Regions from separate parts of the Paenibacillus sp. FSL M7-0802 genome, predicted to be linked through region 4. Evidence: a T-box and tRNA genes for the amino acid it is inferred to sense, from the RefSeq annotation. Region 4 holds a T-box; the other regions hold tRNA genes.
What was found. The T-box of region 4 lies ahead of argS (arginine--tRNA ligase). A T-box ahead of a tRNA ligase gene usually reads a tRNA of that ligase, here a tRNA-Arg.
Positions count from the first base shown of each region.

Region 1 (7,479 bases), 3.9 Mb from region 4:
CACCGTAATCCGTTATGAGCGATGGGGTGACGCAGTAGGGTAGTGACGCGGACTGATGGATGTCCGTCTAAGCAGTGAGGCTGGTGTGTAGGCAAATCCGCACATCGTTAAGGCTGGGCTGTGATGGGGAGCGAAAATTGTAGTAGCGAAGGTCATGATCTCAGACTGCCAAGAAAAGCCTCTAGCCAGGAGAAGGTGCCCGTACCGCAAACCGACACAGGTAGGCGAGAAGAGAATTCTAAGGCGCGCGGAAGAACTCTCGTTAAGGAACTCGGCAAAATGACCCCGTAACTTCGGGAGAAGGGGTGCCTCGGTAGGGTGAATAGCCCGAGGGGGCCGCAGTGAAAAGGCCCAAGCGACTGTTTAGCAAAAACACAGGTCTGTGCGAAGCCGCAAGGCGAAGTATACGGGCTGACGCCTGCCCGGTGCTGGAAGGTTAAGGGGAGTGGTAAGCCTTCGGGCGAAGCTATGAACCGAAGCCCCAGTAAACGGCGGCCGTAACTATAACGGTCCTAAGGTAGCGAAATTCCTTGTCAGGTAAATTCTGACCCGCACGAATGGCGTAACGACTTGGGCGCTGTCTCAACGAGAGATCCGGTGAAATTTTAATACCTGTGAAGATGCAGGTTACCCGCGACAAGACGGAAAGACCCCATGGAGCTTTACTGCAGCTTGATATTGAATTTGGGTACGATCTGTACAGGATAGGTGGGAGCCGTTGAATCTTGAGCGCCAGCTTGAGAGGAGGCATCCTTGGGATACCACCCTGATCGTATCTAGGTTCTAACTTGGTACCGTGATCCGGTGCGAGGACAGTGTCAGGTGGGCAGTTTGACTGGGGCGGTCGCCTCCTAAAGAGTAACGGAGGCGCCCCAAGGTTCCCTCAGAATGGTTGGAAATCATTCGAAGAGTGCAAAGGCAGAAGGGAGCTTGACTGCGAGACCTACAAGTCGAGCAGGGACGAAAGTCGGGCTTAGTGATCCGGTGGTACCGCATGGAAGGGCCATCGCTCAACGGATAAAAGCTACCCTGGGGATAACAGGCTTATCTCCCCCAAGAGTCCACATCGACGGGGAGGTTTGGCACCTCGATGTCGGCTCATCGCATCCTGGGGCTGAAGTAGGTCCCAAGGGTTGGGCTGTTCGCCCATTAAAGCGGTACGCGAGCTGGGTTCAGAACGTCGTGAGACAGTTCGGTCCCTATCTGTCGTGGGCGTAGGAAATTTGAGAGGAGCTGTCCTTAGTACGAGAGGACCGGGATGGACGTACCGCTGGTGTACCAGTTGTTCCGCCAGGAGCACCGCTGGGTAGCTATGTACGGAAGGGATAAGCGCTGAAAGCATCTAAGCGTGAAGCCCCCCTCAAGATGAGATTTCCCAATTAGTAAGACCCCTTGAAGACGACGAGGTAGATAGGTTGGGGGTGGAAGTGCAGTAATGCATGGAGCTGACCAATACTAATCGGTCGAGGGCTTATCCTAAGAATAAAACGCAAATGAGTTTCGGATCCAGTTTTCAGGGTGTAACCTTGAAGGTATGTACAAGTGACATACAATAAACGCATGGCTATTCATTCACACGATATGTGATGAAGCGAATAACCGTACGATAGAATTTACGATGTAAATTCATGTTTGGTGGCGATAGCGGAGGGGTTCCACACGTACCCATCCCGAACACGACCGTTAAGCCCTCCAGCGCCGATGGTACTTGGACCGCAGGGTCCTGGGAGAGTAGGACGTCGCCAAGCAGAGCTTTATGATTAATATTCCCTGATAGCTCAGTTGGTAGAGCACTCGACTGTTAATCGAGTTGTCACAGGTTCGAGTCCTGTTCGGGGAGCCATATGGAGAGGTGTCCGAGTTGGCCGAAGGAGCACGATTGGAAATCGTGTAGGCGCCAAAAGCGTCTCGAGGGTTCGAATCCCTCTCTCTCCGCCATAATTATTTTATTGTATGGCCCGTTGGTCAAGGGGTTAAGACACCTCCCTTTCACGGAGGTAACAGGGGTTCGAATCCCCTACGGGTCATAAGTAGTATGGAGGCTTAGCTCAGCTGGGAGAGCATCTGCCTTACAAGCAGAGGGTCGGGGGTTCGAGCCCCTCAGCCTCCACCATTTATTTAAATAGAAGTCCCTAATATTATCGCGGGGTGGAGCAGTTCGGTAGCTCGTCGGGCTCATAACCCGAAGGTCGCAGGTTCAAATCCTGCCCCCGCAACCAATTAACTTTTGAATGTAAACTGCTATGGAACTGTGGTGTAGAGGCCTAACATGCCTGCCTGTCACGCAGGAGATCGCGGGTTCGAATCCCGTCAGTTCCGCCATTTTTACAAAGTTATATTACCCTGTTGGGAGCCATTAGCTCAGTTGGTAGAGCACCTGACTTTTAATCAGGGTGTCGAAGGTTCGAGTCCTTCATGGCTCACCATTCATGAACTTATATGTCATGGATATAATGATATTGCGGACGTGGCTCAGCGGTAGAGCATCGCCTTGCCAAGGCGAGGGTCGCGGGTTCGATTCCCGTCGTCCGCTCCATATTTGCGCCCTTAGCTCAGCTGGATAGAGCGTTTGACTACGAATCAAAAGGCCGGGAGTTCGAATCTCTCAGGGCGCGCCATTAACTTCATAAGCCGGTGTGGCGGAATTGGCAGACGCGCGCGACTCAAAATCGTGAGGGAAACCGTGGAGGTTCGAGTCCTCTCACCGGCATCTATTTCGGGATGTAGCTCAGCTTGGTAGAGCACCTGGTTTGGGACCAGGGGGTCGCATGTTCAAATCGTGTCATCCCGATTCAAAAGGAAAGTCGCTGGAAGCAGCGGCTTTTTTGTTATATTCATATCTTTTTGTATAAATCAGTAATCGTCAGGTCACACTAACACAAAAAGTGGGACGGAAGGGATTACTGTGAAGCGATTAAGTTGGAAAAAACAGATGAAACGGCGCTGGAAACAGTGGAGAAGAACAGTGTGGGCTTGTAGCATTTTTGGTGCGGCTTGTTTGCTGGCAGGGTTGGGTATTCTGTTTTCGAATTATTTGCAGGCTATGTTGTCACAGCCACTCGCTACTACCGTCATGGCAGAGGAGAGCGTGGAGGAGGCTTCACATCTGAGTCCAACTGAAGATCACTCCTCACAGACGCAACTATTGCAAAGTATTCGTGCTTCCGGTATAAGCAGGAAGACCCGTCTATTAACCACCTACGTGTGTGGTACGGAAACACTTTCCTTGGGAACACTAAGTTCACAGCAGCTAGAGACCTTACTGAAGCAACATCCCGATTGGAAGGGGCGACTTAATACCAAAGGAGAGGTGTGGCTGGAGCGCAGGGTGGAAGACTTGTCAGAGTCATGCAAAGAGCGTGGATACATGGGTTTGAGCACTGACGGCCAGCTTACATTGTATGAAGGGCTACCTAAAAGAGAAAAAGTTATCCGCACTTTTTTTCAATTGGATGTGGGTTCCATGGAGACGGCCTTGCCAGAAGGGGTGTATAAACAACTTCAGCAGGGGATCCGTGTACAGGATATAAATGAGTATAACAGTGTAATCTCCACTTTTAGTGACTTTGCCGTGGAGCGAACACAAAGGGTATTAAAGCAGCACTATTGATTACAACTACGGAGACGTTAGGCATTGCCCATGAGGTGAGGCTTGAAGCGTCTCTTTTTATGTTTTTACTCACGTTTAAATTTTTTCCTCTATTAGATACAAAGTTTTGTTATAATGAAAAGAACGACACATATGTTCGCTTTATATGGTATTTGGCCATGATTATATTAAGGATAACGTCTGGCTATTGTTTAGTTAAGCCATGTTTGAGCGATAGGGGAGAGATTTTTTTGCGTTTTTTAGGAATTGATCCGGGCATTGCCATTGTGGGCTTCGGATTTGTAGACAAGATTGGCAGCAAGGTGGTTCCTGTACAGTATGGCTGCATCCAGACGGAGGCCCATACACCGGAAGAAGAAAGGCTGCTTCATGTGTATGAAGGCATGTTGCAATTAATAGATAAATATAAGCCTGATGCGGTAGCACTGGAAAAGCTCTTTTTTAATCGCAACGTTACAACCGCTATGTCTGTAAGTCAGGCACGTGGGGTGCTGGTACTAGCTGCAAAACAACGTAATTTGCCTATAGGTGAATACACGCCGATGCAGGTAAAGCAGGCTATTGTAGGGTATGGTAAGGCTGAGAAGAAACAGGTACAAGAAATGGTTAGAATGTTTCTAAAGCTTCAAGTTGTGCCCAAACCGGACGATGTAGCGGATGCTTTGGCGGTGGCTATTTGTCATGCGCATTCTTATGGACTAAATTCAAAATTAAATGAGGTATTGCGAAAATGATAGATTTCTTGCGTGGTTCTGTGGCCCATTTGGAAAATGAATATGTCGTTTTAGATGTGCAGGGTGTAGGGTACCGGGTATTTTGTCCGAATCCTTACGCGTTCGCCAAAACTGAAGGTTCAGTGGTCATTTACATTCACCATCATGTAAGGGAAGATGCTATTTTACTGTTCGGTTTTGCGACTCGTGAGGAGCAGCAGCTGTTCCGTAAACTGATTGATGTATCTGGTATTGGACCGCGTGTTGCGCTTGGTATTTTAGGAGGCGGTACGCCTGCTCATGTGGTAACGGCGATTTATCAGGAGAATATCACATTTCTCACCAAGTTACCGGGGATCGGTAAAAAAACGGCACAACGTATGATTCTGGATTTGAAAGATAAGCTCGACGGTATTGGCTCGTTGGGGATGGCAACCGGATTGTTTGCTGAGCCTGTCGTAGAAGAAGGCGAAGGTTCATATTGGGGCGAGGCCCGTGAGGCGCTCAAGGCGCTGGGTTACACTGATGCTGAGTTGGATAAGGTATGGAGCAGAATGAAGAAAGATGCGAAACCTGATGAATCTGCTGATATTTTGATGAAGCGGGCTTTGCAACTGTTGTTTGCCGGATAGGACGCTGATGTCCGTTAACAAATGTCTGGTGAAAAGAGGAGCGATGGAATATGGATGACCGGATTATTTCCGCCAATTTGATGATGGAAGACCAGACGGCGGAGCTAAGCCTTCGCCCCCGTTATCTAAATGAATATATCGGCCAAAATCAGGTTAAGGAAAATCTGAAAGTATATATTGAAGCGGCCAAAATGCGTAAAGAAGCGTTGGACCATGTACTGTTGTACGGACCGCCGGGGTTGGGTAAAACAACTCTTGCTAACATTATTGCCAATGAGTTGGGGGTTAATCTGCGTACAACTTCAGGTCCTGCAATTGAAAGACCGGGAGATTTGGCAGCATTGCTGACCAATCTTCAAGAGGGTGATGTTTTGTTCATTGATGAGATTCATCGCCTTCATCGTACGGTGGAAGAAGTCATGTATCCTGCAATGGAGGATTTTGCGCTGGACATTATGATTGGTAAAGGCCCGAGTGCACGCTCGGTCCGTCTGGATTTGCCACCCTTTACCCTTATAGGGGCCACTACGCGCGCTGGGCTGCTCTCTGCGCCATTGCGTGATCGGTTTGGTGTTATTAGTCGATTAGAGTTTTATACGACAGACGAGCTGGCTTACATCGTGTCCAGGAACGCGGATATTATGGAGATTGAAATTGTCGGGGATGCGGCAGAGGAAATCGCATTGCGTTCACGGGGGACACCGCGTATTGCCAACCGACTGTTAAAAAGGGTGCGTGATTTTGCCCAGGTTGCTGGAGACGGTATTATTCATTCTGAGTTAGCTGCAGAGGCGCTAAAGAGGCTTCAAATAGATCCACTCGGACTTGATGAAATTGATCATAAAATGCTTAAGGCCATGATTCATTCATTCAGGGGCGGGCCTGTAGGATTGGACACAATTGCTGCGACCATTGGGGAGGAGAGCCAGACAATTGAGGATGTGTACGAGCCCTATTTGTTACAAATTGGCCTTTTACAAAGAACACCTCGGGGACGAACAGTGACTCCGGCGGCATATGGCCACCTTGGAATTCCAATGCCAACGGATCCACGGTGATTAGGAAACATGAAGCACTTTTAAAAAAATCATTGCATGGTTACACGCAAGTATGGTGAATACGATATCGGCTGACGGATGATTGAGGGAAGTGAGAATGTAAGTAAGATTCGAGCGGGTTCATATTTTGGTTTATTCCGCCGATGTATTTAAAGGGACAGACAAGGGTCGAGATCCCGATAAATTACGCAATATAAGTGCTAGACAGCTAGATTGGGGGAGCCAGAAATGAGTGGAGAAGCATTTAACCGAAAAAGTATTTTCGGTGCATGGATGGGCCGGGCCAAACGAGCAGCAGCGATTATGGTATTAGCTACAGTGTGCATACCTTGGTCTTCGGGCGTTCACGCTGCTGCCGCCCAAGAGGATATTCGTGTAGTGATTTTTGCGGATCTAGGTAGCAAATATAAAGCGACAGTTCCCGCTGTAACCTTGAAATCATCAGGAGGTCTGAGTGTTGGACAGAACAGTGGAGGCAGTTTTCAAACTTGGATGGGACTGCCAGACAGTACGGTTCGTTTTAGTGTAGACAGCTATCGGGTGAAGGTACTTGAAGGAAATGAAGCAGCGGCGATAAAAGCGGCCCAAGCCCTGCAAAAGACTAATGATAAACCTACGGTTTTTATCGGTTCAAAAAATGGTAGCTCTGTGTATCAAGTGTACGCGGGAATATATGCTAGTGAACAGTCTGCGCAGGCTGCTGTACAGCGGATTTCCTCCGCAACCGGAGCGCAGCCCGAGGTTAAGGGAAACAAGCATTGGTCCACAGGAAGCTACGGAAGCGAGCAGGAAGCTAATCTCGTTCGAACGACAATTGCTGCGGCAGGCTTTGATGCTTTTACTGTGATTCAATCAAGAGGCCAGTATGCTGTATGGGTTGGAGAAGAAAGTAATGACAGCAAGCTGTCGGCTTTGAAAACAGAGCTGGAGAGCAAGCAACCAAGACTCACGCTGTCTAAAGTTAATGCTACTCAAACTGGCCTCATTATAAGACAGGAAGCAGGAGTCACGACTGGCTCGCAGGTGATGTCTCATTACATTCTAAGTGGTTCTGATAATAGCAAGGTAATTGTTAACGGCGGTAATAATGGAATACAAGTGGTCGAAAGATCCCAGCGTACATATCGCGGCGAGATGGAGATCGGCATGACGTCAGGCCAGCTGGCGCTTGTGAACGAAGTTCCTTTGGAGCAGTATTTGTATTCCGTGGTAGGAGCAGAGGTCTATTCCTCATGGCCAGATGAAGCGCTCAAGGCTCAAGCGGTAGCGGCTCGTAGCTACGCGCTTGCCCAAGGCAATCGGTTTCAGATCGGCAATGTAGTAGATGGTACGTTAAGCCAGGCTTACAACGGTAAGAGCTCGGAACATGCCAATGTCAATGAGGCTGTAGATGCAACAGCTGGTGAAGTCATTAAAAGTGGCGGCAAAGTGGTCGAAGCTGTATTTTCATCTAATGCGGGCGGTGT
Region 1 is NZ_JBBOSD010000001.1:4,293,764-4,301,242, forward strand. It holds rRNA gene MHB54_RS19770 (23S ribosomal RNA) at 1-1,479, shown strand, start outside; rRNA gene rrf (5S ribosomal RNA) at 1,632-1,748, shown strand; tRNA gene MHB54_RS19780 (tRNA-Asn) at 1,768-1,843, shown strand; tRNA gene MHB54_RS19785 (tRNA-Ser) at 1,847-1,938, shown strand; tRNA gene MHB54_RS19790 (tRNA-Glu) at 1,956-2,027, shown strand; tRNA gene MHB54_RS19795 (tRNA-Val) at 2,038-2,113, shown strand; tRNA gene MHB54_RS19800 (tRNA-Met) at 2,143-2,219, shown strand; tRNA gene MHB54_RS19805 (tRNA-Asp) at 2,246-2,322, shown strand; tRNA gene MHB54_RS19810 (tRNA-Lys) at 2,351-2,426, shown strand; tRNA gene MHB54_RS19815 (tRNA-Gly) at 2,462-2,536, shown strand; tRNA gene MHB54_RS19820 (tRNA-Arg) at 2,542-2,618, shown strand; tRNA gene MHB54_RS19825 (tRNA-Leu) at 2,631-2,710, shown strand; tRNA gene MHB54_RS19830 (tRNA-Pro) at 2,718-2,791, shown strand; gene MHB54_RS19835 (BofC C-terminal domain-containing protein) at 2,906-3,610, shown strand; gene ruvC (crossover junction endodeoxyribonuclease RuvC) at 3,841-4,344, shown strand; gene ruvA (Holliday junction branch migration protein RuvA) at 4,341-4,955, shown strand; gene ruvB (Holliday junction branch migration DNA helicase RuvB) at 5,006-6,013, shown strand; gene MHB54_RS19855 (SpoIID/LytB domain-containing protein) at 6,242-7,479, shown strand, end outside.
Region 1: it has a tRNA-Arg gene. The T-box ahead of argS (arginine--tRNA ligase) is inferred to sense a tRNA for this amino acid. The anticodon was not compared.

Region 2 (7,479 bases), 1.9 Mb from region 4:
TGCTGCCTCCCGTAGGAGTCTGGGCCGTGTCTCAGTCCCAGTGTGGCCGATCACCCTCTCAGGTCGGCTACGCATCGTCGCCTTGGTAGGCCTTTACCCCACCAACTAGCTAATGCGCCGCAGGCCCATCCACAAGTGACAGATTGCTCCGTCTTTCCTCCTTCTCCCATGCAGGAAAAGGATGTATCGGGTATTAGCTACCGTTTCCGGTAGTTATCCCTGTCTTGTGGGCAGGTTGCCTACGTGTTACTCACCCGTCCGCCGCTAGGTTGATTAGAAGCAAGCTTCTAATCAACCCCGCTCGACTTGCATGTATTAGGCACGCCGCCAGCGTTCGTCCTGAGCCAGGATCAAACTCTCCATTAAAGACCAACCGAAGTTGGTTTATAGAAAGAGCGATAAGCTCATTTTGAAACTGACGAGATAAAAATATCTCTTGTTTGATTTTGCGAACAAAATCGTTTTACTCACTCGTTGTTCAGTTTTCAAAGATCAAACATTTCTCTTTCGCTGCGTTTTTCAGCAGCTATAAGATCATATCATGTTCGTTTCAAAAATACAAGGGTTATTTTTTCTTTTTTTGAAGATCGTTTCACCCAAGTTTTTCGCTTTTGAAACTGCTGTTTTATTGTCAGCTCAAATAATATATCATTTTCAGCAAAAGAAAGCAACTTGTAAATAATCCCTTTTTCAAACTTAAAATCCCTTTCACCGTTTAGTCAACCATTATTAGCTCCAATGTTATTTCAAAACAGCTAGTTCATAAAATGTCATGTGTTCAGTTCCATTTAATATAAATATATTATTGGTAATTAACCGCTATACGACGTTAATTAGTTTTTTTGTAATCTATTTTGTTCGTTAACCCCGTTACCCCATGTGCTAGATTGTTAGAAGACATGCAACAAGGCGAAGCCTCTTGGACCCCGCCTAATGGTATTCATAATATTAGAGGCGACAAATTTCATGGGCACATTGGCCGTACGAAGGACAGCAGCACATGCCACGTAATACCTTGAGATCGTGAATGACAATCTTTCCATCCCTTGTATCTAGGGTTCCCTGCTCTTTCAGCGCGCTCAGCATCCGGTTCACACTCTCTCGTGTCGCTCCAATCATCTCACCTAATTCGGAGTGACTAAGCTTCATATTTAGTAAAATGCCATCCTTCACAGCCACGCCACATGTATTGCTAGCACGGATCAATGTAGACGCTAGCGCTCCAGTTTTACCATACAACAGTAAGTCCCGAAAGCGCGATTGCATAATGCGTTGCTTCATCGCCATCCACTGGATGAACTGAAGTGCCATTTCCCCATTTTTGGACAAGAGCGACTCCAGATCCTTAACAAGCACGACGCCTAACTCACACACATCGGCTGTTTCCGCAGTGCAGCTATACTCTTCTCCATCTATCCCGCTAAATTCCCCAATTAAGTCACCTTGATGCTGAATGGTCAGAATCAGTTCTTTACCATCTTCTGTCGATTTACGAAGTTTAACATGACCTGAATGTATATAATAAAGCTGCTCTGCATCATCGCCCTCTCGGAAAAGCATAACGCCTGCCTTTACCTTCTTCCAGGACATAATATCTTTTAGCAGATCCAAATGTTCTTCTGTCAAATAAATCTGAATTCCCGTGCGTTCCGCTTCGTCCCCAAACCGTTCCATACAAGTGGCTTGCATGTTAGCGTCCTCCTCGTGTTTACCTGATATCTATATCATAATGTTTTAATGCCTGGGTTGTTATCGGGAGAACACCTGATTTTATACCTTCCTACTCCCTGATTTACTGTGATAAATATCACTTCCGAGGTAAGCTAATGCCCCATTTATCGGCCTTTTCCCTACTCCTTACCCGACCAGATGAAAAGTCAGTGTTTCCTGCGCCTATAGATCAGGGGGTTCCCTGATCTACTTTTGTAACTGTCGGAACTACAATGAATTAGAGATATAGTTTGGTTATGAAAAAGGATGTGTCTTCTATGCTACAAATAACGGATGAAATGCGAAAAGAACTGAATCAGTTGAGAGATACTATTTATGGTGATCTCACTGCCCTTGCATTTATGTCCAAGTCGGGTGGTAAGTTGCATTGGTATTACGCCTCCGGTAGCCGAAGCAATCGCTATCGTCTTATTTCTTTTAAGATTGGCCATGGTATTGCCGGGATGGCTGTTCGCTTGGGACGTACCGTGACTGTAAGTGCTTTGCTATCAGGTAGTATACGTTTGCGTCAGGAATGTGCACTAATGCTGGCCGAGCAGCTTCACTCTGCTGTTGCTATTCCCTTTTCCAGCACAGGGGATCTGCCCAACGGTGTGCTGCTTCTTGGTAATCGTGATGTGAGGATGTTCACAGAGTCTGATGTAGCCGAGGCCACTCAAGTCGCTCAACGCCTTAGCCAACTATGTGCTTACCCTCTTACTCCATAGATCAACAATGTTTCTGTAGATAATGAAACTCATAAAATACTTGATATGACTGTCCCTAACTATCTTTGTTGATTGAAATCCCTAAAATTTGCTATGATTATGACAAAACGCACGGTTTTTTTACCGTTCGAGGGGATGACAAATTGATTCGTATACTAGTAGTGGATGATCACGTTGTCGTACGTTCTGGCCTCATGGCCCTATTGGACGGCAAAAACGGTATCAAGGTAGTAGGAGATGCAGCAGACGGGGATGAGGCAATCCACAAGGCAGTGGAGCTACAACCTAATGTGGTGCTCATGGATTTTAGCATGCCACCTGGCAAAGATGGTCTCACGGCAACCACTGAATTAAAAAAAAAGTTGCCCGACACAGAAGTCCTTATTTTAACAATGCATGATGATGAAGAATATCTGTTCCGGGCCATTCAGGCTGGAGCATCCGGATATATTTTAAAAAGCGCACCTCACGAGGAGTTGCTCGCTGCCATCCAGTCTGTAGCCGAGGGTAGTGCCTATTTGTACCCGAATGCAACCAAACGACTGATGAGTGAATATCTGGACAAAATCAAACAGGAAGGCATAGCCGGACCCTATGAATCCCTATCTGAGCGGGAAAAGGAGATTCTATCGTGGGTAGCCAAAGGATATGCCAACAAGGAAATTGCCGAGCACCTAGTGATTAGCGTCAAAACCGTAGAGTCCCATAAAAGTAACCTTATGGAGAAGCTTAACTTGAAAACACGACCTGAGCTAGTCAAATTCGCACTAAAAAAGGGGCTGCTCCATTATGAATGAACCTTCTAATCCTTTACTGCAGCATGCCTTTGGTGAATCAACCGATACATTGCTGAATGATCTAGAAATTTATATACCAGAGTCCCCTTTTCTCCATGCACTACGTAACTCACTCCACCAACTATCCAATCTAAAATTTGCTCTAGATACGTCTTCCATTGTTGCTTTGACCGATCATCGAGGTATTATTCAGTACGTGAACGACAAGTTTTGTGAGATTTCGCAATACAGTCGTGAAGAGCTGATCGGTCAGGATCATCGTCTCATTAATTCAGGCTATCATACCCCTGCCTTCATGAAAAACCTGTGGACTACAATCCGTTCAGGTGAGGTATGGCAAGGAGAAATACGTAATCGTGCTAAAGATAACAGCTACTACTGGGTGAATACTACGATCGTTCCGTTTATGGACGAGGAAGGTAAACCCTATCAGTACTTAGCGATCCGCAATGAGGTCACTAAACTGAAGAAAGTAGAAGCAGAACTCCAGTCTATGATGACGCAAGTCATGCAAATACAGGAAGAAGAACGTAAACGCTTTTCAAGAGAGCTACATGATGGGATAGGACAAAGCTTGTTTTCACTTATTATTCAGTTAGATAGCCAACTTGCCGAACAACCTAGTGCTGCTCTGGAGAGTCTTCGTTCGCAGGTGACCGACATCATCAAAGATGTTCGTGGTCTAGCGTGGGAACTTCGTCCCTCAGTTCTGGATGATTTGGGTGTCGTCCCAGCTATAAGAACCTATATTGAAAACTTCTGTTCTCATTACGGGATTGAGGTGCATTTTCAATGCACTCTACGTAAACGCCTTGATATTCGCAAGGAAATAGCAATTTATCGGATTGTACAGGAGGCATTAACGAATGTAGCCAAATACGCAGATGTAGCGGAGGCATATGTCGACGTTGAGGATCAAGATGAAATGATACAAGTGACCATTCGGGATGAGGGCATTGGATTCTCTGGAAAGTCCCAAGGAGAGGGAGTTGGATTGTTCAGTATGGAAGAACGAGCTAGAGGGGTAGGGGGATTTATGAGCATGACCTCTGCTCCAGATGAGGGAACCTCCATCCAGCTGACCATTCCCGTGTAAAAACTGTCCACTAGATCGGTTATCGGTGTATACCAGTTGTATGATCAGAACGATATACACCGATACCGAGATTATGAATAATCAATACATTGTGGGTACATGAAGATAAATACAAAAAAAGAGAGAGCTCTGTCCCCAGACAGGCTCTCTTTATTTATAAGGTGTCACCACTGAGGCAACAAGAATCCGCTATAGCAAAAAGCGGGTGATGGGAATCGAACCCACGCTACCAGCTTGGAAGGCTGGAGTTCTACCATTGAACTACACCCGCAAATCAGTATCGGGATGACACGATTTGAACATGCGACCCCCTGGTCCCAAACCAGGTGCTCTACCAAGCTGAGCTACATCCCGACATTATACTTTTTTTAAGAAATGGCGCGCCCTGAGAGATTCGAACTCCCGGCCTTTTGATTCGTAGTCAAACGCTCTATCCAGCTGAGCTAAGGGCGCATATTTAAATCCATAATGAGCAGTCAAGGCGCCACCCAGATTTGAACTGGGGATGAAGCTTTTGCAGAGCTTTGCCTTACCACTTGGCTATGGCGCCGTATGGATAATGGAGCGGACGACGGGAATCGAACCCGCGACCCTCGCCTTGGCAAGGCGATGCTCTACCGCTGAGCCACGTCCGCAAAATATGGTGCGGTCGAGAGGACTCGAACCTCCACGGGGGTTAGCCCACACGGACCTGAACCGTGCGCGTCTGCCAATTCCGCCACGACCGCAAAATAATTATAAATGGTGAGCCATGAAGGACTCGAACCTTCGACACCCTGATTAAAAGTCAGGTGCTCTACCAACTGAGCTAATGGCTCTTAATGGCTGGGGATATAGGATTTGAACCTATGCATGACGGAGTCAAAGTCCGTTGCCTTACCGCTTGGCTAATCCCCAATAAATTAAGAATAAAGGGCGGCCGATGGGGCTTGAACCCACGAATGCCGGAGTCACAGTCCGGTGCGTTAACCACTTCGCCACGACCGCCATATGATTATGAAAAGACTGGTGGAGGATGATGGATTCGAACCACCGAACCCGTAAGGGAGCAGATTTACAGTCTGATGCGTTTGGCCACTTCGCTAATCCTCCAAAATGGTGCCGGCGAGAGGACTTGAACCCCCAACCTACTGATTACAAGTCAGTTGCTCTACCAGTTGAGCTACACCGGCACATTACTCATTTCCCACTTGAAAGGTGGCTCGGGACGGAATCGAACCGCCGACACGAGGATTTTCAGTCCTCTGCTCTACCGACTGAGCTACCGAGCCATATTTTGTTTTATTACTACACCATATAATCCACACTATATATGTCAACTATATATGAGATTAAAATGGCGGAACTGACGGGATTCGAACCCGCGATCTCCTGCGTGACAGGCAGGCATGTTAGGCCTCTACACCACAGTTCCAGAGGCATTTCCAATAGGAAATTAATTGCGGGGGCAGGATTTGAACCTACGACCTTCGGGTTATGAGCCCGACGAGCTACCGAACTGCTCCACCCCGCGACATTAAAAGGGACTTATCAAATTTTCTTATGGTGGAGGCTGAGGGGCTCGAACCCCCGACCCTCTGCTTGTAAGGCAGATGCTCTCCCAGCTGAGCTAAGCCTCCATATTATGACCCGTAGGGGATTCGAACCCCTGTTACCTCCGTGAAAGGGAGGTGTCTTAACCCCTTGACCAACGGGCCTTACAAAATAAGTTCTGATTCCAATAAATTTATGGCGGAGAGAGAGGGATTCGAACCCTCGCACCACTTTCGCAGTCTAACCCCTTAGCAGAGGGTCCCCTTATAGCCACTTGGGTATCTCTCCGAGTAGCGGCAGAGGGGATCGAACCCCCGACCTCACGGGTATGAACCGTACGCTCTAGCCAGCTGAGCTACGCCGCCACCTTATATATAAAAGTCAGAAATATTCAAAACATGGCTCCCCGAACAGGACTCGAACCTGTGACAACTCGATTAACAGTCGAGTGCTCTACCAACTGAGCTATCAGGGAATATTGGTGGAGCCAAGCGGGATCGAACCGCTGACCTCCTGCGTGCAAGGCAGGCGCTCTCCCAGCTGAGCTATGGCCCCAATCTTTTTGTTATTCTAGAAGTGGTGGGCCTTAGTGGACTCGAACCACCGACCTCACCCTTATCAGGGGTGCGCTCTAACCAGCTGAGCTAAAGGCCCTAACATGTAAAACTTCATCATCCTTTAAAGGATATCGCTTGGCGACGTCCTACTCTCCCAGGACCCTGCGGTCCAAGTACCATCGGCGCTGGAGGGCTTAACGGTCGTGTTCGGGATGGGTACGTGTGGAACCCCTCCGCTATCGCCACCAAACATGAATTTACATCGTAAATTCTATCGTACGGTTATTCGCTTCATCACATATCGTGTGAATGAATAGCCATGCGCTTGTCGTATGTCACTTGTACATACCTTCAAGGTTACACCCTGAAAACTGGATCCGAAACTCATTTGCGTTTTATTTAGGATAAGCCCTCGACCGATTAGTATTGGTCAGCTCCATGCATTACTGCACTTCCACCCCCAACCTATCTACCTCGTCGTCTTCAAGGGGTCTTACTAATTGGGAAATCTCATCTTGAGGGGGGCTTCACGCTTAGATGCTTTCAGCGCTTATCCCTTCCGTACATAGCTACCCAGCGGTGCTCCTGGCGGAACAACTGGTACACCAGCGGTACGTCCATCCCGGTCCTCTCGTACTAAGGACAGCTCCTCTCAAATTTCCTACGCCCACGACAGATAGGGACCGAACTGTCTCACGACGTTCTGAACCCAGCTCGCGTACCGCTTTAATGGGCGAACAGCCCAACCCTTGGGACCTACTTCAGCCCCAGGATGCGATGAGCCGACATCGAGGTGCCAAACCTCCCCGTCGATGTGGACTCTTGGGGGAGATAAGCCTGTTATCCCCAGGGTAGCTTTTATCCGTTGAGCGATGGCCCTTCCATGCGGTACCACCGGATCACTAAGCCCGACTTTCGTCCCTGCTCGACTTGTAGGTCTCGCAGTCAAGCTCCCTTCTGCCTTTGCACTCTTCGAATGATTTCCAACCATTCTGAGGGAACCTTGGGGCGCCTCCGTTACTCTTTAGGAGGCGACCGCCCCAGTCAAACTGCCCACC
Region 2 is NZ_JBBOSD010000001.1:2,354,140-2,361,618, forward strand. It holds rRNA gene MHB54_RS10985 (16S ribosomal RNA) at 1-366, opposite strand, end outside; gene MHB54_RS10990 (Crp/Fnr family transcriptional regulator) at 949-1,689, opposite strand; gene MHB54_RS10995 (GAF domain-containing protein) at 1,989-2,438, shown strand; gene MHB54_RS11000 (response regulator) at 2,582-3,235, shown strand; gene MHB54_RS11005 (PAS domain-containing sensor histidine kinase) at 3,228-4,331, shown strand; tRNA gene MHB54_RS11010 (tRNA-Gly) at 4,532-4,602, opposite strand; tRNA gene MHB54_RS11015 (tRNA-Pro) at 4,612-4,685, opposite strand; tRNA gene MHB54_RS11020 (tRNA-Arg) at 4,708-4,784, opposite strand; tRNA gene MHB54_RS11025 (tRNA-Cys) at 4,811-4,881, opposite strand; tRNA gene MHB54_RS11030 (tRNA-Gly) at 4,892-4,966, opposite strand; tRNA gene MHB54_RS11035 (tRNA-Leu) at 4,973-5,059, opposite strand; tRNA gene MHB54_RS11040 (tRNA-Lys) at 5,074-5,149, opposite strand; tRNA gene MHB54_RS11045 (tRNA-Gln) at 5,154-5,228, opposite strand; tRNA gene MHB54_RS11050 (tRNA-His) at 5,246-5,318, opposite strand; tRNA gene MHB54_RS11055 (tRNA-Tyr) at 5,338-5,423, opposite strand; tRNA gene MHB54_RS11060 (tRNA-Thr) at 5,428-5,503, opposite strand; tRNA gene MHB54_RS11065 (tRNA-Phe) at 5,530-5,602, opposite strand; tRNA gene MHB54_RS11070 (tRNA-Asp) at 5,669-5,745, opposite strand; tRNA gene MHB54_RS11075 (tRNA-Met) at 5,771-5,844, opposite strand; tRNA gene MHB54_RS11080 (tRNA-Val) at 5,875-5,950, opposite strand; tRNA gene MHB54_RS11085 (tRNA-Glu) at 5,957-6,028, opposite strand; tRNA gene MHB54_RS11090 (tRNA-Ser) at 6,061-6,152, opposite strand; tRNA gene MHB54_RS11095 (tRNA-Met) at 6,156-6,229, opposite strand; tRNA gene MHB54_RS11100 (tRNA-Asn) at 6,264-6,339, opposite strand; tRNA gene MHB54_RS11105 (tRNA-Ala) at 6,344-6,419, opposite strand; tRNA gene MHB54_RS11110 (tRNA-Ile) at 6,442-6,518, opposite strand; rRNA gene rrf (5S ribosomal RNA) at 6,555-6,671, opposite strand; rRNA gene MHB54_RS11120 (23S ribosomal RNA) at 6,822-7,479, opposite strand, start outside.
Region 2: it has a tRNA-Arg gene. The T-box ahead of argS (arginine--tRNA ligase) is inferred to sense a tRNA for this amino acid. The anticodon was not compared.

Region 3 (7,479 bases), 3.2 Mb from region 4:
AAGCGTGAAGCCCCCCTCAAGATGAGATTTCCCAATTAGTAAGACCCCTTGAAGACGACGAGGTAGATAGGTTGGGGGTGGAAGTGCAGTAATGCATGGAGCTGACCAATACTAATCGGTCGAGGGCTTATCCTAAAATAAAACGCAAATAAGTTTCGGATCCAGTTTTCAGGGTGTAACCTTGAAGGTATGTACAAGTGACATATGATAAGCGCATGGCTATTCATTCACACGATAAGTGATGAACCGAATAACCGTACGGTAGAATTTGCACAGCAAATTCATGTTTGGTGGCGATAGCGGAGGGGTTCCACACGTACCCATCCCGAACACGACCGTTAAGCCCTCCAGCGCCGATGGTACTTGGACCGCAGGGTCCTGGGAGAGTAGGACGTCGCCAAGCAGAGCTTTATGATTAATATTCCCTGATAGCTCAGTTGGTAGAGCACTCGACTGTTAATCGAGTTGTCACAGGTTCGAGTCCTGTTCGGGGAGCCATTTGCTCTCATAGCTCAGCAGGTAGAGTGCATCCATGGTAAGGATGAGGTCACCGGTTCGAACCCGGTTGAGAGCTTGTTATAGGATGGCCCGTTGGTCAAGGGGTTAAGACACCTCCCTTTCACGGAGGTAACAGGGGTTCGAATCCCCTACGGGTCATAGGATATTATGGAGGCTTAGCTCAGCTGGGAGAGCATCTGCCTTACAAGCAGAGGGTCGGGGGTTCGAGCCCCTCAGCCTCCACCATTTTTCATCCTCTTACCTGGATGAAATCTTGGGGAATTGTGAATCATATGCATATTGGGGATTAGCCAAGCGGTAAGGCAACGGACTTTGACTCCGTCATGCATAGGTTCAAATCCTATATCCCCAGCCATTAAGAGCCATTAGCTCAGTTGGTAGAGCACCTGACTTTTAATCAGGGTGTCGAAGGTTCGAGTCCTTCATGGCTCACCATTGTATTACATGCGCGTGTGGCGGAATTGGCAGACGCACTAGACTTAGGATCTAGCGTCTTTGACGTGGGGGTTCAAGTCCCTCCACGCGCATCTTGTTTTTGCGGACGTGGCTCAGCGGTAGAGCATCGCCTTGCCAAGGCGAGGGTCGCGGGTTCGATTCCCGTCGTCCGCTCCATATTTGCGCCCTTAGCTCAGCTGGATAGAGCGTTTGACTACGAATCAAAAGGCCGGGAGTTCGAATCTCTCAGGGCGCGCCATATTTTAAAAAATTATATCGGGATGTAGCTCAGCTTGGTAGAGCACCTGGTTTGGGACCAGGGGGTCGCATGTTCAAATCGTGTCATCCCGATACTATTTTGCGGGTGTAGTTCAATGGTAGAACTTCAGCCTTCCAAGCTGATAGCGTGGGTTCGATTCCCATCACCCGCTTACCGATTACCTAGAAGCCGAAAGGCTTCTTTTTATTTTGTCCACATTACATTTACTTCTATGTATATAAGCTAGTGCAATTATGTCTCCTGTCATGCACAGTTGGGGATGACTTGTGCATATTGTACATAGGCTCTTGTTACTTTTGACACCTAGATCCCGAATTTCCCCTCTAACGTTCCCCTTTCTCCTGCAGTAAGGCTAATTTCGTGATCAAATCCTTTAAATATAGGAATCCTATAGCTATTATGGTACGAATTCATGGTGATAACTCAACAGTTGCTCTTGGGTTGTGCACATTTCCCTTTATTTATGTGGGTAAAAAGCGAAGTGTTAAAGAGGAAATACCCTAGAAACACTGAGAAAATGGCTAATTTGTGTATATCTTTGTGGATAGAAGGCTAATGGAGTTGACTTTGTCAACAAATAATAAACATATACACACTATGTCGCATGAATTTGTACCTTTAAAAACACACTCTTTATAAGAGACTGTGCATAATGTTTCACGCATCACTAGTGTATACATTCATTTCTATTTATTAATTTCATATTTATTCATAACAATCCAATATTTTCTCGAAAGAAGTAATTCAAAAAGATGATTTTTTACTGTAAATTTTGCAGCTTTTCATGCGTTTTTATTGTATGATGTTAAGAAAGTGTCAAATTTCGTGTGTATACGTACCTTTGCTACAACTGTATATGGTGTGGAACAGATCAGATGGGGGGAAAAGCATGACTGAGCTTACGTTAACCGCTAACAAAAACCAATCCAACAATCTGCTACGGCGGGACGTTCGTTTTCTAGGGAATATTCTTGGTGAGGTTTTGGTTCATCAGGGTGGCAACGAACTTTTGGATATCGTGGAGAAAATACGTGAGACAAGTAAATCGTTACGTGCCGGGTATCAGCCGGAGTTGTATGAGAATTTCAAACAAATGGTCAGCGGACTGGATACGGATATTCGTCACCAGGTTATTCGCGCGTTTGCGATTTATTTTCAGTTGGTGAATATCGCTGAGCAAAACCATCGTATTCGTCGTAAGCGGGATTATGAGCATTCCGCTGGTGAAGATGTTCAGCCCGGTTCCATTGAAAGTTCCGTTCAGGAGCTTAAACAAGGGGGCTTCTCCGCTGAGGACGTTAGCAACTTGCTGAAAGAGCTCTCTTTGGAGCTAGTCATGACCGCACATCCTACAGAAGCGACACGACGAGTAATTCTGGATATCCACAAGCGCATTTCCGAGGACGTCATGCTGCTGGATAATCCGATGCTTACCTTGCGTGAGCGGGAACAGGTACGGGAGAATCTGCTAAACGAAGTAATTACGCTGTGGCAGACAGATGAGCTGCGTGATCGCAAGCCAACTGTATTAGATGAAGTGAGAAATGGAATGTATTATTTTCACGAGACCTTGTTTCATGTACTCCCAGATGTGTACCAAGAATTGGAACGATGTTTGGACAAATATTATCCCGAACAAAAATGGCACATACCCACTTATCTGAGATTTGGTTCCTGGATCGGTGGAGACCGAGACGGCAATCCGTCTGTGACAGCTCATGTGACTTGGGAAACGTTACGTATGCAGCGCAAGTTGGCTTTGAGAGAATATCAGCACACGTTAAAGGAACTCATGGGTTACTTGAGTTTCAGCACCAGCATTGTGCGAGTTTCCGATGATCTGCTGGCTTCTATTGAAGAAGACCGTACACACATTACACTTAAAAAGATGGAAGTATGGCATAACGAAAAAGAGCCATATCGCATTAAACTGGCATATATGATTGCTAAAGTGAACAACATCCTGGATGAAAGCAAACAGGGCACCAATGAGCGTTATAATTCTGCGGAAGAGCTCATTGCAGACCTAAATGTTATTGATAACAGCCTGCGTCATCATTTTGCCGATTATGTAGCAAACACATATATTCAAAAGATGATTCGCCAGGTAGAGTTGTTTGGATTCCATACAGCTACGCTGGATGTGCGTCAGCATAGTCAAGAACATGAAAATGCGATGACTGAAATTCTTTCTAAAATGAATATTGTGTCGGATTACAGTAAGCTGTCAGAAGAAGAAAAAATAAATCTGCTGGAAAAGCTGCTGAATGAACCTCGTCCGATTACTTCACCGTATTTAAAATATAGCGATAGTACACAGGAATGTCTTGACGTATATCGTACGATTTATTTGGCTCAGGAGGAATTCGGCAAGCAGTCCATTACAAGCTACTTGATCAGTATGACTCAGGGAGCCAGTGACTTACTGGAGGTTATGGTCTTATCCAAAGAGGTAGGCCTGTTCCGCATCGAGAAGGATGGTACTGTTATCTGTACGCTGCAATCCGTCCCTTTGTTCGAAACGATAGATGATCTGCATGCTGCACCTGATATTATGAGAAGATTGATGAACTTGCCTGTATATCGACAATCTGTGGCTGCGATGGACCAGCTTCAGGAGATTATGCTGGGATACTCGGACAGTAATAAAGATGGCGGTGTGGTTACAGCGAACTGGGAACTTCGGGTCGCTATGAATAGCATTACGGAAGTAGTTAATGAGTTTGGCGTAAAAGTGAAGTTTTTCCACGGTCGTGGAGGTGCGCTGGGTCGTGGTGGAATGCCACTTAATCGCAGTATTTTGGCTCAGCCTCCTCATACGATTGGAGGCGGAATCAAGATTACGGAGCAAGGCGAAGTACTATCATCCCGATACTCGCTTAGAGGCATCGCGTACCGGAGCTTGGAGCAGGCAACATCGGCGCTGATTACGGCTGTGGCATATCATCGTTCCGGGAAGAAGGAAGTGTTTGAGGAGAGCTGGGAGGAGATTATCGCCCGCATTTCCCAAGTATCACTGGATAAGTATCAGGATTTGATTTTCCGAGATCCAGATTTCTTCAACTTCTTCAAAGAATCTACACCGTTGCCTGAGGTGGGCGAGCTGAATATTGGATCTCGTCCGTCCAAGCGTAAGAACAGCGAACGTTTTGAGGACTTGCGCGCCATTCCATGGGTTTTTGCATGGACACAAAGCCGTTACTTATTACCTGCGTGGTATGCGGCTGGAACAGGTTTGCAAAGCTTCTATCAAAACAATGAGGATAACCTTAAAGTGCTGCAAACGATGTTTAGGGACTCTGCTTTCTTCCGGTCACTTATTGATACACTGCAAATGGCAATCGCTAAAGCGGATTTACTGATTGCAGAAGAGTACGCTGGGATGTCGGATAACGAAGAGGCCCGGCAGCGCATTTTCGGACAGATTTCAGCGGAGTTCAAGCTGACATCTGAGTTGATTTTGAAAATAACCGGACAATCCGAGATTTTGGACGACGTGCCGGTTATTCAGGAATCTATCCGGTTGCGTAATCCTTATGTTGATCCGTTAAGTTACTTGCAGGTTCAATTGCTAAGTGAGCTACGGGAGCTGCGGGATCAGAACGGTGATGACACTGAAATGCTGCGTGAGGTATTGTTGACGATTAACGGAATTGCCGCAGGCTTAAGAAATACGGGCTGATATAGTGTGGTTGTACGAATACAGGCAATCGGGTACTCATGGGGTGCCCGATTGTGCTGTTTGTATATTGATGGCAGGTGTGCTTGCAGTTAGTAACAATACTACAGTTGATTTCCGGATAAAATTAAACTACGATGAATAATCATAAACATGTAGTAAGTAACCCATCAGCAAGTCTGGGGGAGTATAGAGTGGATAATATGGAAAGCCGCTTGGTGAGGCTGGTACAGAAAGGTGATCAGCGAGCTTTTGCGGAGTTAGTCGAGTTATATAAAGATCGGATTTTTCATCTTTCCTACCGGATGCTAGGTAATCGCCATGAGGCGGAGGATCTGGTGCAGGAAACTTTTTTGCGTGTGTATCGTAATTTGGAAAAATACGATCATGGACAGAAGTTCTCAACCTGGATTTATCGAATTGCTACAAATCTGTGCATTGATCGTCTGCGAAGGAGAAAACCTACATACTCACTTGATGCTGAAATGAATGATCAGGAAGGTGTCGATGGGTACGCCATGCTCGCCAGTGAAGAGCTTACCCCTGAGGGGAGTACGCTTCTGTCCGAAACGCAGGCTTTAATTCATGACGCCATTGACAGCCTTCCGGATAAATATAGGACGATTATGGTTTTACGGTACTTGCAGGAGCTTTCCTTACAGGAAATCAGCGATGTGCTCAATCTCCCAGTCACCACGATTAAGACAAGAGTACACAGGGGCCGGGATTTTCTGCGCAAAAAACTGGAGCACAAGCTATAGATCATGCGCATAGATTCTAGGAAAAGAGTCTGCGTAGATGTTTTTATGAAACATAATGCTCGTTGTAACGTATGTAAGATGAGCAAAGTTTCTAAGCCGGAGCATGTTATGTTGAGAAACACGGAAGAATATTAGAAAGGATTGGCTCATATGGATTGCAAACAAGCCGTCTCTTTTATGCATGACTATCTAGATGGCGACCTGTCTGAGCAGGACAAACATGAGTTGGAACAGCACTTGTTAGACTGCCCGGAATGCCGCATGCGTTTTAAAGAGCTGGAGCGGACGGATGCGATGCTTTACGGTACACGCTATCATCAAGTGCCGTGTGTATCGGATGAGCTGACATTTCGCATTATGAATGCTTTGCCACCGCATAAAAGACAGACTGCGGTGCCTATGCTGACGTGGGTGAAAAGGCATCCCGCTGTAACAGCCGCTGCCTTCTTCCTTATTGTTATATGCTCAAGCATGGCTAGCTTTTCTAGCACGGACCATCAATTGGTAGTCAAAGGAAGCCAACTGGATCAAGTCGTTATTCAGGGTGATACTGTGATTGTGCCTGAAGGGAAATCCATTGCCGGAGATCTAACAGTGCAAAATGGTGAAGCCCGTGTATACGGCGATGTGGAAGGAAATGTAACTGTAATTGATGGTTCTTATTATCAAGCGTCCACCGCTCATATTGCAGGACAGGTTAAAAGTATTGATCAAACCTTGGATTGGATTTGGTACAAGGTTACTGATTTATTCGGGGGACCCTCTTCTCCATAAAAGAAGCTTGAAATGGCAAGGACGATATCGAGCGCCTCTTTCCGCTGGAAAAGGCGTTTTTTTGTATATGAAGCTGGCGAATTGTACTGTATTTTACTGATTTTAGCGGTTCTTTTGTCACACAGCTTGCAACGTGAGCCTGATCGTTATAACCTAGATAGAGAGAGCATACTGTGTACATATTACACCCACTCACTACAGAAAATTGCGGGGGCATGCGCATGTTGGATTATTTTGCGGACCTGACTTGGAAAGAGTCCATTAAAGATATTATCGACATTTTGATCGTAACCTATATTATGTATCAGCTTATTTTACTTGTTCGCGGAACGCGTGCAGTTCAATTGTTGAAAGGGATTCTATTTCTGGTTGTCATTTGGGCGGTTAGTACCTGGTTTGATTTGTATACCCTCAAGTGGTTGATGAACCAGATGTTCACCTTTGGTGTGGTGGCTATCTTTATTATTTTTCAGCCTGAGTTGCGTCGTGCACTAGAACAGTTGGGGCGTGGCAAACTATTTGGGCGTTCGTCTGCGGATGATGAAGAAATTAACAAGTTAATCGGAGAAATGATTAAGGCGCTGAATTATTTATCACGTAGGAAAATAGGAGCTTTGGTCGTATTTGAGCGTGAGACAGGGCTAAACGAATATACAGAGTCTGGTATCAAGACACAGGCTGTAGTCAGTTCTGAACTGCTAATTAACATCTTCATTCCTAATACCCCTCTGCATGATGGTGCGGTGATTATTCAAAATAAACAGATTGCTTCTGCGGCCTGTTATTTGCCATTATCGGAAAATCCGTTCATCAGCAAGGAGTTGGGAACCCGTCACCGGGCTGCGATTGGGGTGAGTGAGGTAACGGATGCCGTAACTGTCGTGGTGTCAGAGGAAACAGGGCAAATTTCTTTGGCCATTAATGGACAGGTCGTGCGCGACATTAAGGAAGAATCCCTAATCTCCAAGCTGTATGAGGAGTTGCGGCCAACACCGTCTTTGAAGGAAAAACGCGGCTCATTCTGGAATCGG
Region 3 is NZ_JBBOSD010000001.1:3,591,583-3,599,061, forward strand. It holds rRNA gene MHB54_RS16600 (23S ribosomal RNA) at 1-135, shown strand, start outside; rRNA gene rrf (5S ribosomal RNA) at 287-403, shown strand; tRNA gene MHB54_RS16610 (tRNA-Asn) at 423-498, shown strand; tRNA gene MHB54_RS16615 (tRNA-Thr) at 502-574, shown strand; tRNA gene MHB54_RS16620 (tRNA-Glu) at 586-657, shown strand; tRNA gene MHB54_RS16625 (tRNA-Val) at 669-744, shown strand; tRNA gene MHB54_RS16630 (tRNA-Gln) at 800-874, shown strand; tRNA gene MHB54_RS16635 (tRNA-Lys) at 879-954, shown strand; tRNA gene MHB54_RS16640 (tRNA-Leu) at 966-1,046, shown strand; tRNA gene MHB54_RS16645 (tRNA-Gly) at 1,057-1,131, shown strand; tRNA gene MHB54_RS16650 (tRNA-Arg) at 1,137-1,213, shown strand; tRNA gene MHB54_RS16655 (tRNA-Pro) at 1,232-1,305, shown strand; tRNA gene MHB54_RS16660 (tRNA-Gly) at 1,315-1,385, shown strand; gene ppc (phosphoenolpyruvate carboxylase) at 2,124-4,916, shown strand; gene sigW (RNA polymerase sigma factor SigW) at 5,108-5,674, shown strand; gene MHB54_RS16675 (anti-sigma factor) at 5,825-6,448, shown strand; gene cdaA (diadenylate cyclase CdaA) at 6,670-7,479, shown strand, end outside.
Region 3: it has a tRNA-Arg gene. The T-box ahead of argS (arginine--tRNA ligase) is inferred to sense a tRNA for this amino acid. The anticodon was not compared.

Region 4 (7,479 bases):
ATCAGCGTAAAGCTGTGTTCGAGGCGTATTTCCGTAAACTCCCTTTTGGTAATGGATACGCCGTGTTCGCTGGTCTGGAACGCATTGTGAATTATATTGCAAATTTGCGGTTTACAGAAGAGGACATTCGCTACCTTTCTGAGCAGGAAGAGAAGTATGATCCCATGTTCATGGAGGCGCTGCGCCAGTTTAAGTTTGGTGGAACAGTCCATTCAATGAAAGAAGGGGCACTTGTTTTTCCAAATGAGCCTCTGGTGCGTGTTGAAGGAACGATTATGGAAACGCAGCTTGTCGAGACGGCATTGCTGAATTTTATGAACTATCAGACACTCATTGCGACAAAGGCATCGCGCATCAAGCAGGTGGCAAGTGACGATACACTGCTCGAATTTGGAACACGGCGTGCGCAGGAAGCAGATGCGGCGATTTGGGGAGCACGAGCAGCTTATGTGGCAGGTTTTGACGCGACTTCTAATATGCTGGCAGGCGAGCACTTTGGAATCCCGACGAAGGGAACACATGCCCATTCATGGGTGCAGACCTTTATGACGGAGCAGGAGGCGTTTGACGTGTATGCGAAGGTTTTACCAGACCAGGTTACACTGTTGGTAGACACCTTTGACACGCTGGAAAGTGGTGTTCCTCATGCGATTCGGACAGCAAAAATGCTGGAGAGTCAGGGCAAGCGTATGAATGCAATCCGTCTGGATAGCGGTGACTTGGCTTATCTATCCATTCAGGCGCGGGAAATGCTCGATGCTGAAGGCTTAGATTACGTACAAATCGTAGCTTCCAATGATTTGGACGAAAATACGATTTTTAACCTGAAAGCCCAAGGGGCACGTATTGATGTATGGGGTGTAGGAACACAGCTTATTACGGCTTCAGATCAACCTTCGCTTGGCGGGGTGTACAAGCTGGTTGAGCGTGAAGTGGATGGCGAAATGTTGCCGACGATTAAGATCTCGGGTAACCCAGAAAAAGTATCCACACCAGGCAAGAAGGATGTATATCGCATTGTGGATAAGAAAAAAGGGAGAGCTGTGGCCGATTATATTTCTTTCCCGGATGAAGAGCGTCCGCGTAATGGTAAGCGCCTGAAGCTGTTTAACCCTTTGCATCCGTATATGAAGAAGTATGTAGAAAATTATGAAGCCGTACCAATGCTTGAGCCTATTTTTATAAATGGACAGAAGGTATATGAGCTTCCTGAGCTGGATGAAATTCGTGCCTACCATACTTCACAGTTGAAACTGTTTTGGCCAGAATATTTGCGGAAGCTGAACCCTGAAATTTATCGTGTAAATCTGAGCGAGAAGGTATGGGAGCTGAAGCAAAAGCTGATCGATAGCTATATGCAGCCCGAAGTTGAAGAAAAAGAATAGTTGGAAGAGGCACCTCATGAATGTATGGGGTGCCTTTTTGTGTCGCGGCATGTAGGAAATAGGAGCTTATTTATAAATTTCTCTCATCACATGTCGTAGCTCAGGGACAATAATGCGTTCCATTGCCAAACGAACGGCTCCACGTGAGCCAGGCATAGAAAATACAGCTGTCTGGCCCACAGTGCCAGCTACAGCCCGGCTTAAGATAGCTGCTGAACCAATGTCCTCAGCAAAGCTTAAATAACGGAAGATTTCTCCAAAGCCAGGTAGTTCCTTATCCAGTAGAGAGGAGACGGCTTCATATGTAGTATCACGTGGAGAAATACCGGTACCGCCTGTCAAAAGTACAGCCTCGATTTCATCCTGTGCCGCTGCTTCGGATACTAACTGCTGAATACCTTCGTAGTCATCTTTGACGATGACATATCGAACAACCTTATATCCATTGGTTTCTAGTAGATCCATGAGCAGTCGTCCCCCAGTATCTGTTTCCACGGTGCGGGTGTCCGAGACAGTCACGACCATGCAATTAACCTGTTGCGGGGATTCCTGTCGATGCTCCTCTACAGAAGACATATTCATTGAAATGCTCACTCCTTGATCGGTGGTTAGACATACACTTTTTACAATAGAGCAATGACTGAGTGTATGCAAGTCAGAAACAGGGGCTAAAAATCCATGTGATTAATATCCTTGCACTTGCACACTGGAATATAGTACACTTCCTTACATAAGTCGGGATTACTTTGTTTTTATTTTATTGAAAGCGCGCACATCAAATGATTAATCTCAAGGGTCAGCGGGTAATAGTACAGCAGGGTCAACAACTGGGAGGTAATGTAATATGAATCATTCATACCAACAATGCGTGGATGCTTGCCTGGAATGTATGAACGCTTGCAATGTATGTTACGTAGCGAGTTTGAAGGAATATGATTTAGCTATGCTGCGTGAATGTATTCGAGTGAGTAGGGAATGTGCAGAAATATGCGGATTTGCTGCTCAAATGCTGCAGCGTGGAACGGATTTTGCCGAGCAAATCTGTGAGCTGTGCGCCAAGGCCTGTGAGGTATGTGCTGCTGAATGCAGCAAGCATTCCCATGATCACTGCAAGCATTGTGCAGAAGCCTGCCGTCGTTGCGTTCAGGCGTGCCGCCAGTTGGTGGCAGTGTAATTACATATATGGAACTAGTGCCTGAAGAGGAAATAATAGGTTGCTTTCTACTGAATAGGTTTGTATAATGATTGGAATTAACGTCATGGAACGGGAGAGTAGCAGCGGAGCCGTATCATTACAGCGAGCCGGAAGAGGTGTAAGCCGGTATGAGGTCCGATGTGAAGCGCACCCGGGAGACGGTTGACCCAACGAGCAGAACTTCTAGTAGATCAGCCCGGCAGACACCGTTATTAGTCATTGGAGTGAAATCGCGATTTGTGTAAGTTAGCTGTAACTACACAACCGATTTACGAAGAGTGGTACCGCGGGGATATTAAAGTTCTCGTCTCTTGAATTATTTCAAGAGGCGGGGGCTTTTTTTGTTAGATTCTATAAAAAGAGGAGAGAGATCATGTTGATGAGGATTGCTGCTCAAGCGATATTGGCCCATACGGGCTTGGAGGAGAAAGAAATTTTATCTTTATTTGAGGTGCCTCCGCAGCCTGAATGGGGAGATGTGGCGTTTCCCTGTTTTGTGCTGGCCAAAAAGTTTCGAAAGTCTCCACAGCACATTGCACTGGAATTGGCGGAGCTAGTGAATCATGAAGAAGGTTTAACTGCTTCAGCATCGGGTGCCTATGTAAATATAACATTGGATCGATCTGTTCATATTCCACTTATGCTTGCTGAATTGAGCAAGGCCGATTTCCTCAGGCCCAATATCGGGCACGGACAGCGGGTAGTTATTGATATGTCCTCGCCCAATATTGCCAAACCGTTTGGTATCGGTCATCTTCGCTCTACTGTTATCGGTGCTGCCTTGTATCGTATTCTTGGTGAAACCGGATATGTTCCAGTTAGTGTGAATCATCTTGGGGATTGGGGAACACAGTTTGGCAAGCAAATTGCGGCCTATAAAAGATGGGGAAATGAGGAGCAGCTACAACATGATCCGATTGGTGAATCGCTGAAGCTATATGTTCGTTTTCATCAGGAGGCCGAGCATGATCCGACTTTGGAGGATGAAGGCCGCGAGTGGTTCCGACGTTTGGAGCATGGGGATGCTGAGGCTCAACAACTATGGGAGTTTTTTGTTGAAGTTAGTCTGGGTGAATTTGATCGTATGTACCAGCGTCTAAACATTACATTTGACCATGTGCTGGGAGAAAGTTTTTACAATGATAAGATGCAGGCAGTTGTTGCTCAATTAAGAGCAAAAGGATTGCTGGAGGAAAGTGATGGTGCGCTCGTGGTTCGTCTGGAAGACGAGGAACTGCCTCCGTGTCTTATTCTAAAAAAGGATGGGACCACCATTTATCCGACACGTGATCTGGCAACAGCGATTTATCGTCATGAAGTGATGAAGGCTGATCGGTTGCTGTACGTCGTTGGTGGAGAACAGAAGTTGCATTTTCAGCAGGTGTTTGCGGTGCTGAAGCATGCAGGGGAGGCTTGGGCGGAGCAATGTGAGCATGTGCCGTTTGGATTAATGCGGTTTGCGGGTAAGAAAATGTCCACAAGACGCGGAAAAGTTGTCAAACTGGAGGAGGTGCTGGATGAAGCTATAGCGCGTGCTCAAGCCATCATTACTCAGAAGAACCCCGATTTGCAGGAACAACAGGCAGTAGCTGAGGACGTTGGTATCGGGGCGATTATTTTTGGTGATTTAAAAAACAACCGGCTGAATGAAGTGGATTTTTCGTTGGAGGAGGCGCTGACCTTTGAAGGCGAGACCGGGCCTTATGTGCAGTATACTCATGCGCGCATACGCAGCCTTCTGGAGAAAGCTCACGCTCGCGTCGATGTTGATAATACCAATTCTAGCGACAACGCCCTTGTCCAAGATAGCCATTCTCGTGATTTGAATGACGTATCGGATGGAATGTTGGGTGACACAGGTTGGGCGCTGCTTAAGCAGTTGGATCGCTATCACGGACAACTGATACGTGCGGTTCGCCAACTGGAGCCTTCGGTAATTGCGAGATTTGCATTGGATACGGCCCAGGCGTTTAACCGTTTTTACGCCAAGGAAAGGATTGTCGATGGTGGACAGTGGCGTATTCAGTTGGCGGAACAAACTGCCGATATTCTGGCATGCGCGCTGCAACTTCTTGGTCTGAAAGCACCGAATCGGATGTAAGCAAAGCGAACAAAGGGGAGCGAGTTTTTGCTGGCGGGATGACTGCTACCCAGACCTGGATCTTCCAAAGGAATACTGTAAAAAAATAAATCGGTTACAGGCACTTTTGGGTATGTATAAAGATTGTGAGCAGAAAAGAGTTAGACGGGTACACTAAACGCAGGTATTCCACTGTTTTGCAACCAATTTGTGCATATTTGAAACATTTGATGCTTTTATTGCGTCGGTAAGTGTAGAAGCAAAGTAAACATGGAGGTGTATCTCATGAAAAAGAACAAAAGCGTGACAGCTGCCCTGCTTGTCATCTGCTCATTGGCAGTAGCTACGTCGGCCTCTGCTTTTCGTGATATAAAGGGAGCTGAACAGGAGAAGATCGTAAACTCACTTCAGGACAAAGGAATTATTCAAGGAATAACCAAGGATAAATTTGCACCGGATCAAACGCTCACGTATGCACAAGGAGTACACTTGGTTGTTCGTGCAATGGATCTTCAGGTAATGCCTGATTTCACAACGGGTTCCTTTGCAAACATTCCGGCTTCTGCATGGTATGCCCAGTCCTATCGGATTGCAGCCCAACACCAAATCCCTTTGTCACCAGATATTGATCCAAGCACCCGTATGACAAGAGAACAATTTGCGAATATTCTGTATAAAGCAGTGAGTGCAACGGGTGAATATCCAACTATCCGTATGTTAATTAATGTAGCGGATGGCAAAAAACTAGACCAGGAATCAAATGCAGCCGTTCAATTCCTGCTATTGACCAAAATTGCAAAATTGGACGAACAGAGCAACTTTAACCCGGATCGTAAAGTAACGCGGATGGAGGCAGCAGAAATGGTCTATAACGCATCCGAATTTGTACAAAGTCATAAAACGGTTGAAGCTACTCCTGAAAATCCGGCTGAGCCTGTAGATCCGGTTCAACAAAATAACATTAGTATGAGTATAGAAAAGGCAAATGACGAGCAGAACAAAGTGACAATCACCCGTCTGCAGGCACCTAATCCAGGTTACGGCATTGAAGTGGATCACATCGACTACGTAGATGATACGAATGCAGTAATTTACTACAAGCTGACTAGTCCAAAGCCAGGGGAAATGAATATTCAGGTCATTACGGATACCCACACAAGCACATTGGTAGACAGCAAGTATAAGGTTACGCTTAAAGCAGTAGATGGAACAGTGCTTCCGCCCACAGGAACAGGCACGTCTGTAGCTAAATAAAATTACGAGCCCTATGTTATAGATATAAATAAAACCAGCGAGCCTCCAATTTGTAGGGGAGACTTGCTGGTTTTTTTCATACCAAATGTTAATCGTTAGCCCTAAGCAATAGGGCTATTCAAGCTTTAAATGCTGACTTTGCTTGCAAGTAGGTCATCTTGCGCAGCATGTGCAGAGGATGAAGCCGAATCTGTTGCAACTGTTCCCGACTGGAGCTGATACATTTGGAAGTAACGACCGCCTTGAGCCATAAGTTCGTCATGGCTGCCCCGTTCAACAATTTCACCCCGATGAAGCACCAAAATTTGGTCCGCACTGCGAATGGTGGACAAACGGTGAGCAATGATAAAGGTCGTACGTCCCTTCTTGAGTACCTCAAGAGCGGATTGGATGAGCGCTTCCGTTTCGGTGTCAATATTGGCAGTAGCTTCATCCAGAATTAAAATTGCGGGATCAAAGGCTAGTGCACGAGCGAAGGAAATAAGCTGGCGTTGCCCGGCTGATAAAGTGCTACCTTTTTCAATAACAGGCTCATCGAATCCTTGCGGCAAATGGGCCAGCAATTTGTCGGCTCCAACGTCATGCAGCGCTTTATTCACCTGTTCTCTCGTGATTCGGCTGTCTTCGAGACTGACATTAGAGGCTACCGTACCTGTAAACAAATATGGATCTTGAAGAACAATACCCATATGATGGCGAATCCATTGCTTAGGGATGTCTTTGACAGATGTTCCGTCAATGGTGATCGTTCCTTTTTGCGGATCATAGAACCGGAATAGCAGGTTAATAATCGAACTTTTGCCTGATCCGGTATGTCCGACAAGGGCAACTGTTTGCCCGGGCTGTGCAGTAAAGGAAATATGTTTAAGTACATCATCCTTTTTGTAGGCAAAGGAAACGTCGTTAAACTCTACCTGGCCTTTGTAGCGCGGCATCGTGCCGTCCGTCACCGGCTCTCCAGTTTCGTCCATCAACTCAAATACGCGTCCTGAGGATACGATGGAAGTATCCAGTACGGCGAGTTGGTTGACCATACCCGTCATAGGTTGGAACAGTCGACCCAGCACATCGACGAAGGCATACAATACGCCTAGTGAAACAGCACTACCTGTAGTTCCGAGCGCCTCAGATCCGAAATACCACAACACGACGGCAAAGGCGAGATTTCTTAACACGTTGACTAAATTGTGCGAAGTGAAGGCGTTCAAATTCAGCATTTTATTCTGATGCTTCATATAGTCATCATTCAGTTCTTCAAACTCTTGCTGCGTTTGTTTCTGGTGCCGGAACACGCGAATAATGGACATCCCTTGAATCGATTCATTGATAATCGCATTAATTTCACTGAGTCTGGACCGAATGATTGTATTATAGCGGGTGGCGACCTTGCGATACAATATAATCCACAAGATCAATAACGGTACAATAAACAGAGAGATAAGACCCAGTCTGAAGTCTAGCAAAAAGAGTGCAACATATACTCCTGCCATCGTTACAATCCCTGAAGTGAAATTTGAGAGCACAGCCACAAACAAATCTTTGACTGCCTCAGTGTCATTCGTAAC
Region 4 is NZ_JBBOSD010000001.1:409,809-417,287, reverse strand. It holds gene MHB54_RS02200 (nicotinate phosphoribosyltransferase) at 1-1,385, shown strand, start outside; gene MHB54_RS02195 (MogA/MoaB family molybdenum cofactor biosynthesis protein) at 1,452-1,967, opposite strand; gene MHB54_RS02190 (four-helix bundle copper-binding protein) at 2,230-2,559, shown strand; T-box leader at 2,637-2,895, shown strand; gene argS (arginine--tRNA ligase) at 2,954-4,681, shown strand; gene MHB54_RS02180 (S-layer homology domain-containing protein) at 4,946-5,914, shown strand; gene MHB54_RS02175 (ABC transporter ATP-binding protein) at 6,040-7,479, opposite strand, start outside.